Regions from separate parts of the Pseudomonas sp. MWU13-2517 genome, predicted to be linked through region 2. Evidence: predicted binding sites of a transcription regulator. Region 2 holds the regulator's gene; each other region holds the start of a gene.

What was found. The regulator FliA, encoded in region 2, starts transcription of late flagellar genes. The targets are predictions, from matches to a motif close to CTAAAGTTTNNNNNNNNNNNGCCGNTAA.
Region 1: a site for FliA is predicted at 2,573-2,600, ahead of M5B97_RS17295 (methyl-accepting chemotaxis protein). Genes of this name have one in related genera too.
Region 3: a site for FliA is predicted at 3,510-3,537, ahead of M5B97_RS20360 (methyl-accepting chemotaxis protein). Genes of this name have one in related genera too.

What each region holds. Positions count from the first base shown of each region.
Region 1 covers NZ_JALMFA010000011.1:81,943-87,074, forward strand. Annotated here, with positions in the region: gene M5B97_RS17275 (HAMP domain-containing sensor histidine kinase) at 1-1,196, opposite strand, end outside; gene M5B97_RS17280 (response regulator transcription factor) at 1,189-1,863, opposite strand; gene M5B97_RS17285 (hypothetical protein) at 1,999-2,172, shown strand; gene M5B97_RS17290 (hypothetical protein) at 2,153-2,506, shown strand; gene M5B97_RS17295 (methyl-accepting chemotaxis protein) at 2,646-3,860, shown strand; gene M5B97_RS17300 (response regulator) at 3,870-4,238, shown strand; gene M5B97_RS17305 (STAS domain-containing protein) at 4,261-4,548, shown strand; gene M5B97_RS17310 (chemotaxis protein CheA) at 4,590-5,132, shown strand, end outside.
Region 2 covers NZ_JALMFA010000005.1:7,674-12,805, forward strand. Annotated here, with positions in the region: gene M5B97_RS08590 (chemotaxis protein CheA) at 1-559, opposite strand, end outside; gene M5B97_RS08595 (protein phosphatase CheZ) at 725-1,513, opposite strand; gene M5B97_RS08600 (chemotaxis response regulator CheY) at 1,532-1,906, opposite strand; gene fliA (RNA polymerase sigma factor FliA) at 2,075-2,815, opposite strand; gene fleN (flagellar synthesis regulator FleN) at 2,812-3,645, opposite strand; gene flhF (flagellar biosynthesis protein FlhF) at 3,751-5,067, opposite strand; gene flhA (flagellar biosynthesis protein FlhA) at 5,080-5,132, opposite strand, start outside.
Region 3 covers NZ_JALMFA010000014.1:57,504-62,635, forward strand. Annotated here, with positions in the region: gene M5B97_RS20345 (zinc-dependent alcohol dehydrogenase) at 1-503, shown strand, start outside; gene M5B97_RS20350 (carboxymuconolactone decarboxylase family protein) at 704-1,267, opposite strand; partial or broken gene M5B97_RS20355 (manganese catalase family protein) at 1,372-1,473, opposite strand; gene M5B97_RS20360 (methyl-accepting chemotaxis protein) at 1,467-3,410, opposite strand; gene M5B97_RS20365 (DMT family transporter) at 3,672-4,610, shown strand; gene M5B97_RS20370 (PAS domain-containing methyl-accepting chemotaxis protein) at 4,854-5,132, opposite strand, start outside.

The sequences.
Region 1 (5,132 bases), on a different contig from region 2:
AACTGCAACCCAAGGCCGTAGCCAAAGTCGCTGGATTCCTGCGATGGCGGGGTCTCCCTCGTCCGGTTGGCAATAGATAGCCAGGGGTAGTTGAAGCTGATTTCCACTTGGCCTTCTTCCGCGTATTGGAGTGCATTGCGCAGGAAGTTGCCGATCACAATGCGGCATGCGGTGGGAGGCAATCGACAAAGTCCGGTGTGGATATCGATGATCAGCTCGATATCCCGGTTGCCGATGAGGTAGCGATGTTTCTCGATCAGTTCGCCGACCAGCTCGCCCAGGTCAACATCGTCCTCCGGCAACGGTTCGGGACGCTCACGGCTCATCCACAGCAACGTCTCGGCGATAAGCTGCATATTCAGCACGGAACGCTCGATGCGCTGCAAAGAGGTCGGCAGCACACCGCCCGATTGCAGGGTCAACAGCTCCATATTGGCCTTGAGCACCGCCAGTGGGGTCCGCAGTTCATGGCTGGTGTAGCGTAAAAGGCGACCTTCACGCTGGCTGGCCGCCTGCACCTGCTCAACACTTTTGGCCAGTGCTTCGGCCAGCATATTGAACTCCTTGAAGCTGAAGCCAGGACGCCCGCAGGCTATAGCGCCAGGGTCTTTCAATGTACTGGACCATTGGGCCAGGCGCCCCAGCGGGCGAACCAACCACCAGACCAGCAGGGCGATGATGAACAGCGCCGGCACGAACACCGCCAGGCTAATGAAGGCGACGCTTTGCAGCACCTGGTCAAAGTAGGCATCGGACAACGGTGTCTCGACTTCACCACCTGCTTCCTGATCATGATCGACGTCATACAGATAAAGGGTTTTACCGTCACCCAGAGGCTGTTCGAGGATTATCTGGAACACCGCGTCGTCGTCATCGGAGTAAAGATCGCCAAAGATATGGACCGCGCCGAAGGACAGACTCGGCGGTGCATCCAGCATCTGGCGGATGTTCTCCGGCAACGCCTCCTTGCCGATGACACCGGTATAGAAGTAATTGTGCGGAGGCGGCGTGGCCGGGTCCTTCTTGTAGTGCCTGATAAAATATTGGGCTTCTTCTTCCATCATCGCACTGGCGGTGTAGAGCAAGCCGCGCACGGTGAAGGCCGGCAGCAGTTGGCTGTAGATCAGCAACACCACCGCGATCAGTAACAGGAAACTTCCGCTGATCACCCACTTCAGGCTCAAACCATTACGCATGTGGCTTCACCTGAATACCGACCCCGGGAAGGGTGTGGATCAACGGCCGGCCAAAGGGTTTATCAACTGCCTTGCGTAGCCGATGCATGTGCACTTTGAGCGTATTGCTGTCGGGTGGCTCATCACCCCAGACCTTTGCTTCCAAGCGCTCTCGGGAAACCGGTTCAGGACTGGCGCGCATCAGATGTTCCAGCAAGCTCCAGCAGATGGGTGACAAATGTAGCTCCTGTCCTGCGCGACTGACTTTGCGGGTGCTCAGCTCCATCACCAAGTCGTCCACCTGCAGGCGGCTGGTCTGCCCGCTGCGGCGCATGCTCAGTGCGCGAATCCTGGCCACCAGTTCGGCCAGTTCGAACGGTTTGACCAGATAGTCGTCGGCTCCAGCGGCAAAACTGGCGAGTTTGTCCGATAACGCATCCAGCGAGGTCAGCATCAGGATGGGCGTCTGGACGCCCTGCTGACGTAATCGTTCGCATAACTGCTGGCCGTCCAGTCGCGGCAGCATGATATCCAGGAGAATAACGTCGTAATGTTGGCTGAGTGCCAGATTAAGCCCGGCCTGGCCATTACTGGCGTGGTCACAGACGATGCTGCTGAATGCCAGATACTCGATGACGGTGGTGGCCAGATCCAGGTTGTCTTCGACCAACAGCAGGTGAATATGCACAGGAAAAAGCCTCGGACAGTATTGCGCAGAGGTTTGAAGGATAACGGAAGTCGGCTGCCCTCTAATGATGTTTACCTGGCGTTAACCCTCCCCTGCTTAAGCTCAGGCTCTTCTTATCCAGAGCGCGTCACAGCCATGAACCTGTCTTCGATGATCACCGGTGCCCTGCTGGTGTTGATTTTCTTCGCCCTGATGGCCGGCATCCCCGCACCGAAAGCTCAGTTGATGCGCATTGGCGGGAATAGCTGGTTTCTGGTGGGCCAGAACGTTGAGCGAACAGGGTCGTTTCATGTCGCCAATGCGTCCTGATGACGTAAACATCAGCTATACCTATCAGTTGGTACTGTGCGTGGTGCTGATTGTTTGCGTGTCGTTGTCGATGGGTATCTATATCACCCGCTTGAATGCGCACATCGATAAGCACCGAGACCTGTCGCCGGTGTATCTGTACGAATGCCACAAAGGCCGTGGCGGCTTTATTGTCTATGCTGATGGCAGACGCAGCAGCGACAACTGCTACGACGACGATGAAGGTGAATCGGCGGGTGCCGACGAGGCGCAGGGTCTGCCAGGCTCACACCGTGCCGGGTGGCTCAAGTACATCCTGCCTACGGTTGAAGAGCCGCGGATTCTCCAGAGATAGGGCAACCCTCCTGCCGGCGCCCAGTAACGCAGCAGTCACAAACCGGACGGAAGGTACGTACCAAATCTAAAGTTAAGGCGCCAGGGACAGATAGACTTTATGTCGTTCATATCTGCAACAATGTTCAAGGACCGAACTCATGACTCAGCGTCAATCCGGCCGTACTTCACCCCCTGTTTCTTTGCCTTTTCGCTGGTTTGCGTTACTTCCGGTCATCTCTGCCATTGCATGGACGCTCCTGCAATCAGCCTCGCCGACCAACCTGGCGGCCTGTGCCGTACTGCTGCTGATCGGTCTCGGTACCTGTGCCTGGAGCGCACGCTCACAGCGTGACGCGGTGCTGCGCGCGATGGCATGGGCGAAGGCCGATCAAGCAGATGTGGACGCGACGCAAAACAGCACGGCCTTGCGCGCGCAACTCGATGAGGTATTGCTGGGCGCCATGCCCATCTGGGCCAAGCAAGTGGAAAACTCGCGCCAGCAGACCGAGGACGCGATTGTGAGCCTGGCCAACCGCTTCACCGGTATTTCCGCGCGCCTGCAGGACACCGTGCAGGCCTCGCAGCAAGCCGCCGGCGAGCTCGATGGGCAGTCTGCCGACGGCGCGCTCAAGGCGCTGGCACGCAGCGACAGCGAACTGAGCCAGGTCATCGACTCTCTCAAGGCCGCTCAATCGAGCCGTGACCAGACCCTCTCCCAAGTGCGCAGCCTCACCGCCTATACCGGTGAACTGCGCACCATGGCCGCCGATGTGGCGGCCATTGCGGCGCAAACCAACCTTCTGGCCCTCAATGCCGCCATCGAGGCGGCCCGGGCCGGTGAAGCCGGGCGCGGTTTTGCCGTGGTTGCGGATGCGGTGCGCAGCCTGTCGAGTAAGTCCAGCGAGACCGGCCAGCAAATGTCGGCCAAAGTCGACATCATTAACAACGCCATCACCCAACTGGTCCAGGTAGCGTCCAGCAGCGCCGACCAGGACAGCCACTCCGTCGCCGCGTCCGAGCAGAGCATCCAGCAGGTGCTCGAACGCTTCCAGAGCATCACCGGGCGCCTGGCCGACTCCGCCGACCTGCTCAAGCAGGAAAGCTACGGCATCCGTGACGAGATGACCGACGTACTGGTCAACCTGCAATTCCAGGACCGGGTCAGCCAGATCCTCAGCCATGTGCGCGACAACATGCACGCCCTGCATGAGCACCTGCTACAGGCCAGCCAGGCGCCCGACCAACTGGTAGCCGTCGATGCCCGCCAATGGCTGGCGCGCATGGAGGCCACCTATGCCACCGACGAGCAGCGGCGCACCCATCGGGGCGACACCGCGGCGCAACAGAGTTCACAAGACATCACTTTTTTCTAGGAGCACGGCATGGCGAAGAATGTATTAGTGGTCGACGACTCGAGCAGCGTGCGACAAGTGGTCGGCATTGCCTTGAAAAGCGCCGGCTACGACGTGATCGAGGCGTGCGATGGCAAGGACGCGCTGGGCAAGCTCAACGGGCAAAAGGTGCACTTGATCATCAGTGACGTGAACATGCCCAACATGGACGGCATCACCTTCGTGAAGGAGGTCAAGAAGCTGGCCAGCTACAAGTTCACCCCGATCATCATGCTGACCACCGAGTCGCAGGAATCGAAGAAAGCCGAAGGCCAGGCCGCAGGCGCCAAGGCCTGGGTGGTCAAGCCGTTCCAGCCGGCGCAGATGCTGGCGGCGGTATCCAAGCTGATCCTGCCCTGACCGATGACGGCACGGAGGCTTTATGTCCATCACCCGCGAAACAGTCGACGGCACCGCCCGCATAGGCATTGACGGCGAACTGACGATCTACACCGTGGCCGAGCTTGCCACCGAGCTGCTGCCGCAGATTGGCGCGGCGCCGCGCCTGGAACTCGACTTGTCCCAGGTCACGGAAATCGACGGTGCCGGCCTGCAATTGCTCGCGGTCATCAAGCGCGAAGCGGCCGGCAATGGGACGGACTTGAGCCTTGCCGGGCAGAGCCAGGCGGTCACGAGCACCTTTCAACTATGTGGCGGCGCGATCTTCTAGCGCGACGCAGCCCCGCTCAATGAGCGACAAGGAGTGTCCAGGTGAGTATTGATCTCGATCAGGCACAGCAGACCTTTATCGCCGAGGCACGCGAGCTGTTGCAGGTCATGGAGCAATCCCTGCTGCAACTGGAAAGCGAACCCGGTGATGAAGATGCGATCGGCGCAGTGTTTCGTGCCGCCCATACCATCAAAGGCTCCGCCGGGTTGTTCGGCCTCGCACCGATTGTCGGTTTCACGCACATCGTCGAAGACGTGCTCGACCGCCTGCGCGATGGCAGCGTGGCGGTGGATGCGGCGCTGATCGCGCTGCTTCTCAAGTGCGGCGACCACATACTTGAACTGATCGAGGCGGTCGACCATCACAATGGAGCGCTGCAGCCTGCGACGCTGGAGCACGGTGAGTTGTTGCGCGAGGCACTGAGCGCCTATCAGCCGCTGCAGACGGCGATCGCGGTTGTGGAGAGCACTGGCCAAAATGACGAAAACCGCGACGAGGTGCTCTGGCATATCTCGCTGCGCTTCGGCGTGGATGTGTTCCGCAATGGCATGGACCCGTTGTCCTTCCTGCGCTACCTCGCCACG
Region 2 (5,132 bases):
TGATGTCTTCGCTGGTCGGTGCCGCGACAGGTGCCGCAGGCGCTTCAGCTTCGGCCTTCACGGCGCTGAGGGAATCGAGCAGTTGCTCGAACTCGCTATCCGTCACATCGGCCTCAGGCTCGGCAACCGGTTCCGGTGCCGCTTCCACAGCCGGCGCGGCCGAGGTGTCGGCAGGTTCCGCGTAGCGCGCCAGGGCGGCCAGCAGTTCAGGGGTGGCGGCCGTAATCGGTGCACGATCACGGACCTGGCTGAACATGCCGTTGACCGCATCCAGTGCTTCGAGAATCACGTCCATCAACTCCGAATCGACGTGACGCTCACCCTTGCGCAGGATGTCGAACACGTTCTCGGCGATGTGGCAGCACTCCACCAGCTCATGGAGCTGGAGGAAGCCGGCGCCCCCTTTTACAGTGTGAAAACCGCGAAAAATTGCATTGAGCAGGTTCGCATCATCCGGGCGGCTTTCCAGCTCGACCAGTTGCTCGGACAGTTGCTCTAATATTTCGCCGGCCTCTACAAGGAAATCCTGAAGGATCTCTTCATCGGCGCCGAAGCTCATGTGGGTGCTCCTGTAGGTCCTGATAACGGCAAATGGCAGATCGCGCCCCGCAAGGCGCAAGCCGTCGTTATTCGTCGTTCATTTGGAAAAACCAAACCTCTCTCCTCATGCCTGGCCTTGCACCTTGCGGGGCGTGGCGCGACCGTCATTTGCCGTTATCAGGACCTAAAAGCCTAAACTGGACAGCAAATCGTCTACGTCATCTTGACCGGATACGACGTCTTCACGTTTATCGGCATGAATCTGCGGACCTTCACCCTTGGCGAGGTGTTTTTGTGGATCTTTTTCCGAAAGGATCGCTGCGCGGTCATGTTCGATACCGGCAAAGCGGTCGACCTGGCCGGCCATCAGCACCAATTTGAGCAAATTGCTTTCCACTTCGGTGACCAGTTGGGTCACCCGCTTGATCACTTGACCGGTAAGGTCCTGGTAATCCTGGGCCAGCAGAATGTCGTTGAGGTTGCTGGAAACCGTGCGGTTATCCTGCTCACTGCGCGACAGGAAACCTTCAACCCGACGCGCCAACTCACGAAACTCTTCCGCGCCCACTTCCCGGCGCATGAAGCGGCCCCAGTCAACGCTGAGGGCCTGGGCTTCGTTGGCCATGCCGGTGACCAGAGGCGTGGCGTTTTCCACCAGGTCCATGGTGCGGTTGGCCGCCGCCTCAGTCAGCTTGACCACATAGGACAGGCGTTCGGTGGCATCGGTGATTTGCGAAATCTCTTCGGCCTGGGGCATGTGCGGGTCAATCTGGAAATTGACGATCGCACTGTGCAGCTCTCGCGTCAGCTTGCCCACTTCCTGATACAGGCCGCGGTCACGAGTCTGGTTGAGCTCATGGATTAACTGCACTGCGTCGCCGAACTGACCTTTTTCAAGGCACTCGACCAACTGAAGAGCATGCTTTTTCAGGGTCGACTCAAAGTCTCCCTGTGACGTTTCATTTTGCTCCATAGCGCCCCCGTGGCAGCATCAATGACCGATGCGTTCGAAGATTTTTTCGATCTTCTCTTTCAAGGCCAATGCGGTGAATGGTTTGACCACGTAACCGTTGACCCCGGCTTGGGCGGCTTCGATGATCTGTTCACGCTTGGCTTCAGCGGTCACCATCAGCACAGGCAGGCTGCGCAGTTTTTCATCGGCGCGCACGTGGCGCAGCAGCTCGATACCGGTCATGCCCGGCATGTTCCAGTCGGTTACCAGAAAGTCGATGGCCCCACTGTTGAGGATCGGAATCGCAGTCAGGCCGTCATCCGCCTCGATCGTGTTGGTGAACCCAAGGTCACGCAACAGATTTTTTATGATCCGCCGCATCGTTGAGAAGTCATCAACGATGAGGATTTTCATGTTCTTGTCCAATTCGACCTCCAAGCAGTCTTAAACGCGCCCAGCACCTGGACGCGCCATTTCAATCAACAGGCGTTACACAAAAAAGGACTGCCCAGGGCACCACGGCACGACCCCGCGAAAGCCTTCGACTTTCGCGGCGCGTCTGCAGTGTCCCCACACTGCCTGTCAGCGCGCGCGCCACTCTCCCAATCGCCCCCGCAAGCGAGCCGCGCACTGGCTATGCAGTTGGCTGACACGCGATTCGCTGACCCCCAGGACCTCACCGATTTCCTTGAGGTTCAGCTCTTCGTCGTAGTACAGCGCCAACACCAGTCGCTCACGCTCCGGCAAATTGGCAATCGCGTCCGCCAACGCCCCCTGGAAACGCTCATCTTCCAAGTCGCGCGACGGTTCGAGATGTGCACTCGCGCCGTCCTCGTGCAGCCCTTCGTGTTCGCCGTCCTGCAACAGGTCGTCGAAACTGAACAGGCGGCTGCCCAAGGTATCGTTCAAAATCCCGTAATAATCATCGAGACTCAATTGGAGTTCGGCCGCAACTTCATGATCTTTAGCGTCGCGACCGGTTTTTGCTTCAATTGCGCGAATTGCGTCACTGACCATTCGCGTATTGCGATGTACCGAACGCGGCGCCCAATCCCCTTTACGCACTTCATCGAGCATCGCACCACGGATACGGATACCCGCATAGGTCTCGAAACTCGCGCCTTTGCTCGCGTCGTATTTGGTCGACACTTCGAGCAGGCCGATCATGCCGGCCTGGATCAGGTCCTCCACCTGCACACTGGCCGGCAGACGCGCCAGCAGGTGGTAGGCGATGCGCTTGACCAGGGGCGCGTAACGCTCGATCAATTCGCCTTGACTGTCACGCGCCGATTTTTTGTAAAGGTTGTAGCCGCTGGATGTCATAGCACCGGTCCTGCGCTCGTCTGATGCACCAATCGCTCGACGAAAAACTCCAGATGCCCACGCGGGTTGGCGGGCAACGGCCAGGTATCGACCTTCTGGGCAATCGCCTTGAACGCCAGCGCGCACTTGGAACGAGGAAACGCTTCATAGACTGCACGCTGCTTTTGCACAGCCTTGCGCACCGACTCGTCGTAGGGAACTGCGCCAACGTATTGTAAGGCCACATCGAGGAAACGGTCCGTGACCTTGGTCAACTTGGCGAACAGGTTTCGGCCTTCCTGCGGGCTTTGGGCCATGTTGGCCAGCACCCGGAAGCGGTTCATGCCGTAGTCACGGTTAAGCAGTTTGATCAGGGCGTAGGCGTCGGTGATCGAGGTGGGTTCATCGCAGACCACCAGCAACACTTCCTGCGCGGCGCGCACGAAGCTGACCACGGATTCGCCGATCCCGGCGGCGGTATCGATCACCAACACGTCGAGGTTGTCGCCGATATCGCTGAACGCCTGGATCAGGCCGGCATGCTGCGCCGGGCTCAGGTGCACCATGCTCTGGGTGCCCGAGGCGGCCGGCACGATGCGAATGCCACCGGGGCCCTGCAGCAGCACATCGCGCAGCTCGCAGCGGCCCTCGATCACGTCGGCGAGGGTGTGTTTGGGTGTCAGCCCCAGCAGAACGTCAACGTTCGCCAGACCCAGGTCAGCATCCAACAGCATGACGCGACGGCCAAGCTCTGCCAGGGCCAGGGACAAATTCACCGACACGTTAGTTTTCCCGACGCCACCTTTGCCGCCGGTCACCGCGATCACCTGTACAGGATGCATGCTGCCCATTTTATTTCTTTACCTTGTCTTGCTTAGACGCAGGCTACATGGCGTGGTCGCGCGAATCGCTTGCAGACCATCAATGTAGATACATTTCACAGTGCTCATCATGCCTCACCCCACCCGTTTTGCCGGGTTGTGGTAAAGGTCGGCGAACATATCAGCCATCGCTTCCTCGCTAGGCTCTTCTTGCATTTGCACACTGACAGCACGGCTGACCAGCTGATGACGACGCGGCAGATGCAAATCATCTGGAATCCGCGGCCCGTCGGTCAGGTAGGCGACCGGTAATTCATGCCCGATAGCCAGGCTCAACACCTCGCCCAGGTTTGCAGTTTCGTCGAGTTTGGTGAGGATGCAACCGGCCAGGCCGCAGCGCTTGTAGCTATGGTACGCAGCGGTAAGAACCTGTTTCTGGCTGGTGGTTGCAAGCACCAGGTAATTTTTCGACTTGATGCCACGCCCGGCCAGGCTTTCCAATTGCATGCGCAGCGCCGGATCGCTGGCTTGCAGGCCGGCGGTATCGATCAACACCACGCGCTTGCGCAACAGCGGGTCAAGGGCGTTGGCCAGGGACTGGCCCGGGTCGACGTGGGTCACCGGCACGTTCAGGATACGGCCCAGGGTCTTGAGCTGTTCCTGGGCGCCAATGCGATAACTGTCCATGCTCACCAGTGCGATGCTCGAAGCACCGTACTTGAGGACATAACGGGCGGCCAGCTTGGCCAGAGTGGTGGTCTTGCCCATGCCGGCGGGGCCGACCATAGCGATCACACCGCCCTCTTCCAGGGGCTCGAGCTCCGGAGTGACGATCATGCGGGCCAAGTGGGCCAGCAACATGCGCCACGCCTGGCGCGGTTCTTCGACTTCGGCAGTCAGCGCCAACAGGTCGCGGGACAACGGCCCCGACAGGCCGATACGCTGCAAGCGACGCCACAGGTTGGCTTGTTGCGGCTTGCTGCCTTGCAGTTGTGTCCAGGCCAATGAACCCAGCTGCACTTCAAGCAGTTCACGCAGACCATTGAGTTCGAAGCGCATCGAGTCGAACACACGCTGATCGACAGCAGCAGCCGGGGCTGGCGCGGCGGGACGTGGCGGCTCGACGAAAGTCGGCTCGACCAGCGGCTCAGCGGCCGTCAGCGGCAGGCCGGCGAATAATTGGCGATTGGTGGAAGCATCGCTGTCGCTGCGCATGCTCAGTTCAGCCTGGGCCGACACAATGCGCGAGGCGGTCTTGCGCAGCTCGTCTTCCAGTTCCATGTTCGGCACGCGCGGCGCCAACGCCGAGGGGGTGTAATCCAGGGCAGCCGTCAGCTCGACACCGCCGGCAATGCGACGGTTACCGATAATCGCGGCATCGGCGCCCAGCTCATCACGGACCAGTTTCATGGCCTGACGCATATCGGCGGCGAAAAAACGCTTAACTTGCATAACCCACTACCCTCAGCCGTTGGGCCCTACTGTCGCGACGATAGTCACTTGCTTGTTGTCAGGAA
Region 3 (5,132 bases), on a different contig from region 2:
ACGACGACCCGGCGGACACTATCATTCGTCAGACCAAGGGCATGCGTGGTGTTGACGGCGTCGTAGACGCGGTAGGCTTTGAGGCCAAAGGGAGCACCACCGAAACCATCCTCGCGACGCTCAAACTGGAAGGCAGCAGCGGTAAGGCGTTACGTCAGTGCATCGCCGCCGTCAGACGCGGTGGCGTGGTGAGTGTGCCTGGCGTGTACGCTGGATTCATCCATGGCTTCTTGTTCGGCGATGCATTCGACAAAGGCCTGACATTCAAGATGGGCCAGACTCACGTTCAGCGTTACCTGCCGGAACTGCTTGAGCATATCGAGACCGGTCGCCTGGCCCCGGAGGTGATCATCAGTCACCGGATGTCATTGGAACAGGCGGCTGAAGGTTATAAGTTATTCGACAAGAAACAAGACGACTGCAGGAAAGTCATCCTCACCCCAGGTGATTCAAACCTCCCTCTCGCCGAATTGGATCAAAGCGGCGTGTTGTTAAACCCCTAGTGGACAATAAGGGCGAAGAAGTTCGCTGAGCCAGCAGGGTCAGTGATTTCGCCCATTTTATTGTTCTATCACTTACGCATAGGGCTAAGCGTCCGGCTGTAAAGTTTGGCTTGAGCCGGTCGCACGCCCTAGCCGCTCGCTTGCTACTTTCTATCCGCGCTTGATCACAACCCCGAGCATTCGTTAGTTCAACAACCCACTCATAGCTCAGCAAATGGCAGCGGTGCATCGGTATCACGGCGCACCGAAAACACATTAAGCGTCATTGCCACTAGCGCGTAGTATCCGAAAACACCGACTAGCTCGACTACGGCCGGCTCTCCGAATGCCCAAATTGCCCGCGCGTAGAGCGAGTCATCGATACGGCGAGTCTCATAAAGCGTCTTGCCGAGGCGGTAGACCAATTCCTCGTCTGCTCGTGTAAACGGCGGCGGCGTCTGCCGCTTTAAGGCCTCGATCACGGCGTCACTAACGCCTGCAGAGCGTGCAATAGGCTCATGAATCTGCCACTCCGCCTGGGACTGCCACCAGGCGGCAGTGAACAGGATCGCAAGTTCGGTCAGGCGTAGTTCAAGCCGCGTGCCATACCGACAGAACGCCCCCAGGCGCTGTGCATGATTGGCCAGTTCCGGACTTTGAATCCAGGCAAGGAATGGACCATCCAGGTTCCCGCGTGGTCCCGCAACAATGTCCTTGAGCACTGCGCGCTGAGCGTCGTCCATGCTCGCTTCGGTCAATTCGCTGAGTCGCGATTGAATTGTCATGCACTATTCCCTCAACGGCGGAGTTCTCGCGGACGATGGGGAGAATGCCATGTCCTCTCCTACCTAAAAAGACCACACGCCGTTGCGGCGTGCGGTACTGATCATCAAGCGTCTGGGTGCCCCTGAACGCCCGCGCCCAGATCGGCGCCGGTGATGGGGTTACTCTCGGGGTCGGACATCGTCCGCGCCTTCATATTCACTAATATTTGAAACGACCCACCAAGCCTTTGAGCTGACCGGAAATCTCTATCAGTCGACCCGAGCCTGCCTGTGAGGACTGGGCAAAGCCTTCGACCAGTTGGGCATCGGCGTGGATCTGCGCGATGTGCCGATTGATCTCTTCGGCCACCTGGTGCTGCTCCTCGGCAGCCGTGGCGATCTGGGTATTCTGGTCGCGGATCGAGTCCACCGAACCACGGATCTTGTCGAAGCTGTCACGTGCCTGCTGGATGCGTTCCACACTGGCGTGGGACACCTGCAGGCTGCCCTGCATCTGTTGCGTGACCTCCTGGGTGCGGCGGGCGAGATTGCCCAGCAAGCTGTCGATCTCGCCGGTGGAGTCGGCTGTGCGACGAGCCAGGGCGCGGACTTCGTCGGCAACCACGGCGAAACCCCGGCCTTGGTCGCCGGCGCGGGCCGCTTCAATCGCTGCGTTGAGCGCCAGCAGGTTGGTCTGCTCGGCAATCGAGCGGATGGTGTCGAGAATGGTGTTGATGTTCTGGCTGTCCTGCTCCAGCAACTGCATGGTCTGGGTAGACTTTTGCAGGTCTTCGCTGAGCTTGAGCACACTGCCGGTGGCTTCGCCGATGTGCTGTTGGCCGTCATGCACGTCGCGATAGCCTTCGTCGGCACTCGACGCGGCGGCGCTGCATGAACGCGCGACTTCATTGGCGGTAGCGACCATTTCGTTGAACGCAGTGCTCACCAGCTCCACGGCTTCACGCTGGCGACCGGCGGCCTGGTTCATGTTGTTGGCCACTTCGCTGGTGTCGGTGGCGGCAGCCTGCAGGTCGGAGGAGGCGTTGCCGATGCGCTGCACCAATTGTGCGATCATGCCCAGGAACTGGTTGAACCAGCCCGCCAGGCTGGAGGTTTCGTCCTTGCCCTGCACCTTGAGTTGACGCGTCAGGTCGCCCTCTCCTTCGGCGATTTCTTGCAGGCCGTCGGCCACGCCGCGAATCGGACGCACGATGACGCTGGCAAAGCTGGCGCCGACTATCGCGAACACCAACGCCAACGCCGCGGCAATGGCGGCGATCAACCAGGTCAGGCGGGTGGCGGCGGCCATCACTTCATCACGCTTGATCAGGCCGATAAAGCGCCAGCCCAGGTCTTTGGAACTGACCACGTTGGCCATGTAGGACACGCCATCAATCTCGATCTGGGTCACGCCGTCGCCTCGCTTGGCCAGTTCGGCGTAGTTGGCGCCCAGGTCGGCCAGGGGTTTGAAGTTGTGCTTGGCGTCGCTGGGGTCTACCAGCACGTTACCGTTGGCTTCCACCAGCATCAGGTAGCCGCTGTCGCCCAGCTTGATGTTGCGCACCAGCTCAGTGAGCTGTTTGAGCGACACGTCCAGCCCAACCACTCCCAGGATATTCCCGGCGGCGTCGGCGACAGTGTGCACCGTGCCGATCAGCGTCGCATCGTCCGGCGCCCAATAGTAGGCACCGGTGCGCACGGTGACGCCTGGCGCGGCGATGGCCGCTTTGTACCAGGGGCGTACGCGTGGGTCATAGTTGTTCAGTTTGGTGTCGTCCGGCCAGCTGGCGTAGCCGCCATCGCTCAGCCCCAGGGACAGGTAAGCCGTACTCGGATGGCTTTTGGCGAACTGGTCGAATATCGCCAGCAGCTCTTTGTTGGTCTGCGTGAGCGGAATTTGCGCGGCGTCGGCGCCTGCGTAGCTCTTGAGGTCTTTGGCCGCGACAACGCGCGGATCCTTGGCTACGTAATCGACGTTTTGGCTGATGCCGTCGAAAAACTGCTTCATGCCATTTTCGATCTGGCGGATCTCGCGACCGCTGCTCTCGAGGAAATTGGCCTGGGCCCCTTCTCGCAGATTCAACGCTACCAAAACGGCGACCAGGATGACCGGGACGCACGCAATAGCCGCGAACGCCCAGGTCAGCTTCTGCTTGATATTCATGACTTCACCCGCGAGTTATAGTTTTTGGCAAGGGGAAACGCTAGCGCTGAACGTCGCATGTGTTGTTATAAGGGAGATAAAATCCATGCGTACTCTGAATTATCGACCGCGATGGTGCGCACTTTAGGGTGATCATGGGAGCTTTTGCACGGCGAACGTCCAGGCAGGCAGTAATGTTGGCCAATGCGTTACATCTTGCCGACTGGGTTTTAGGAGAGCGCCCCTTGGGGCGATTCAAGATTGATCAAATAAGGAATCATCATGCCTGCAACCACTACAACAGTTACCGCCGCCGAAAACCGACAAAGCATTCTCATCGTGGTGGCTTCGGTGTTTCTGTTGTCAGTGTCAGACGCGCTTATCAAGGCCACCAGTGCCGAGACGTCGATGTGGCAGCTCTATGTGATTCGCTCGCTCCTGGCCATTGGTATGTTCGCCGCCTTGCTGATGTACCGCCGCGACACAACGCAACAATGGCTCCTGTCCCCCTTGTGGGTAGGCACACGGAGCCTGCTGCTCGCATTGATGTGGGTCGCTTTTTACAGCGCATTGCCCTTCATCAGCCTGACCATTGCCGCATTGGCAATCTATACGACACCTCTGTTTATCGCGGTGTTTTCGGCAATCACCCTGAACGAACATGTAACACCGCGCAAATGGCTGGCCATTCTGGTGGGGTTCGTCGGGGTGGTAGTCACACTCGGGCCAAGCCAGGGTGACTTCAACCTATGGACACTGCTGCCCATTCTCGCTGCGATTTTCTATGCGCTCGCAGCGGTCGTGACCAAAGGCAAATGCGCGAATGAGGCGCCGATGCACCTGGCCTTGGCGCTGAACATCGTCCTGCTGTTGATGGGGGTGGTGGGCAGCATTGTCGTCGCACAGACCGGCCCACATCTACCGGGCAACGAGGGCCTGCGATTCCTGATAGGCGGCTGGTCGCCCATGACGATCAGTGACTGGGGCGTGATGGTGCTGCTGGCGGTCTTGATGGTACTGGTCAGCACCGGCATCGCACGGGCTTATCAAATCGGCGAGACCTCTGTCATTGGCGCATTCGACTACACCTACCTGATCTTCGCTATCGCCTGGGGACCCCTGCTGTTCAATGAGGTACTCAATGGCCGAACCGCGGCCGGCCTGGCCCTTATCCTGATTTCAGGCTTCATCCTGCTGAAAAAGCCCACCGCCGCTCGCTGAAGGCTTCAGATGCACAGATCTTAAAAAGGGGATGTTTATGCTGACGCTATCGCATTCCTGTCCAACGTGACTGATAGCGCCCCTCCCCTTGCTCACCAACGTGCTGGAGCAAGGGCTTATCAGCACCGCCCCTTGTGGCTTCGGAACTTGTAGCGGCGTTTGTCTACACCCACCCGGCGCTTCAACTCGGCCGGGTAGGCAAAGAAGGCCCACTTGGCAGGCCTCCTGGACGGATGTGTACGGTTATCGGTTAAAGCGCTCGACCAGGGAGTATTGCGTGGCGGCTGTCCTGGTCAGCTCTGTGTTCAGCCCTGCCGATTGGCGCGCCTGCTCCGAGGTTTGATCGGCCAGTTGGGCGATGGTGGCGATGTTCTGGCTGATTTCCTCGGCTACCGCACTTTGCTCCTCCGTTGCACTCGCAATCTGAGTGGTCATGTCGGTGATGTTAGCGACGGCTTCACTGATCCCCAACAACGCTTTGTCTGCCTCGAGCACCTGAACCACACCCTCTTCGGCCTGACG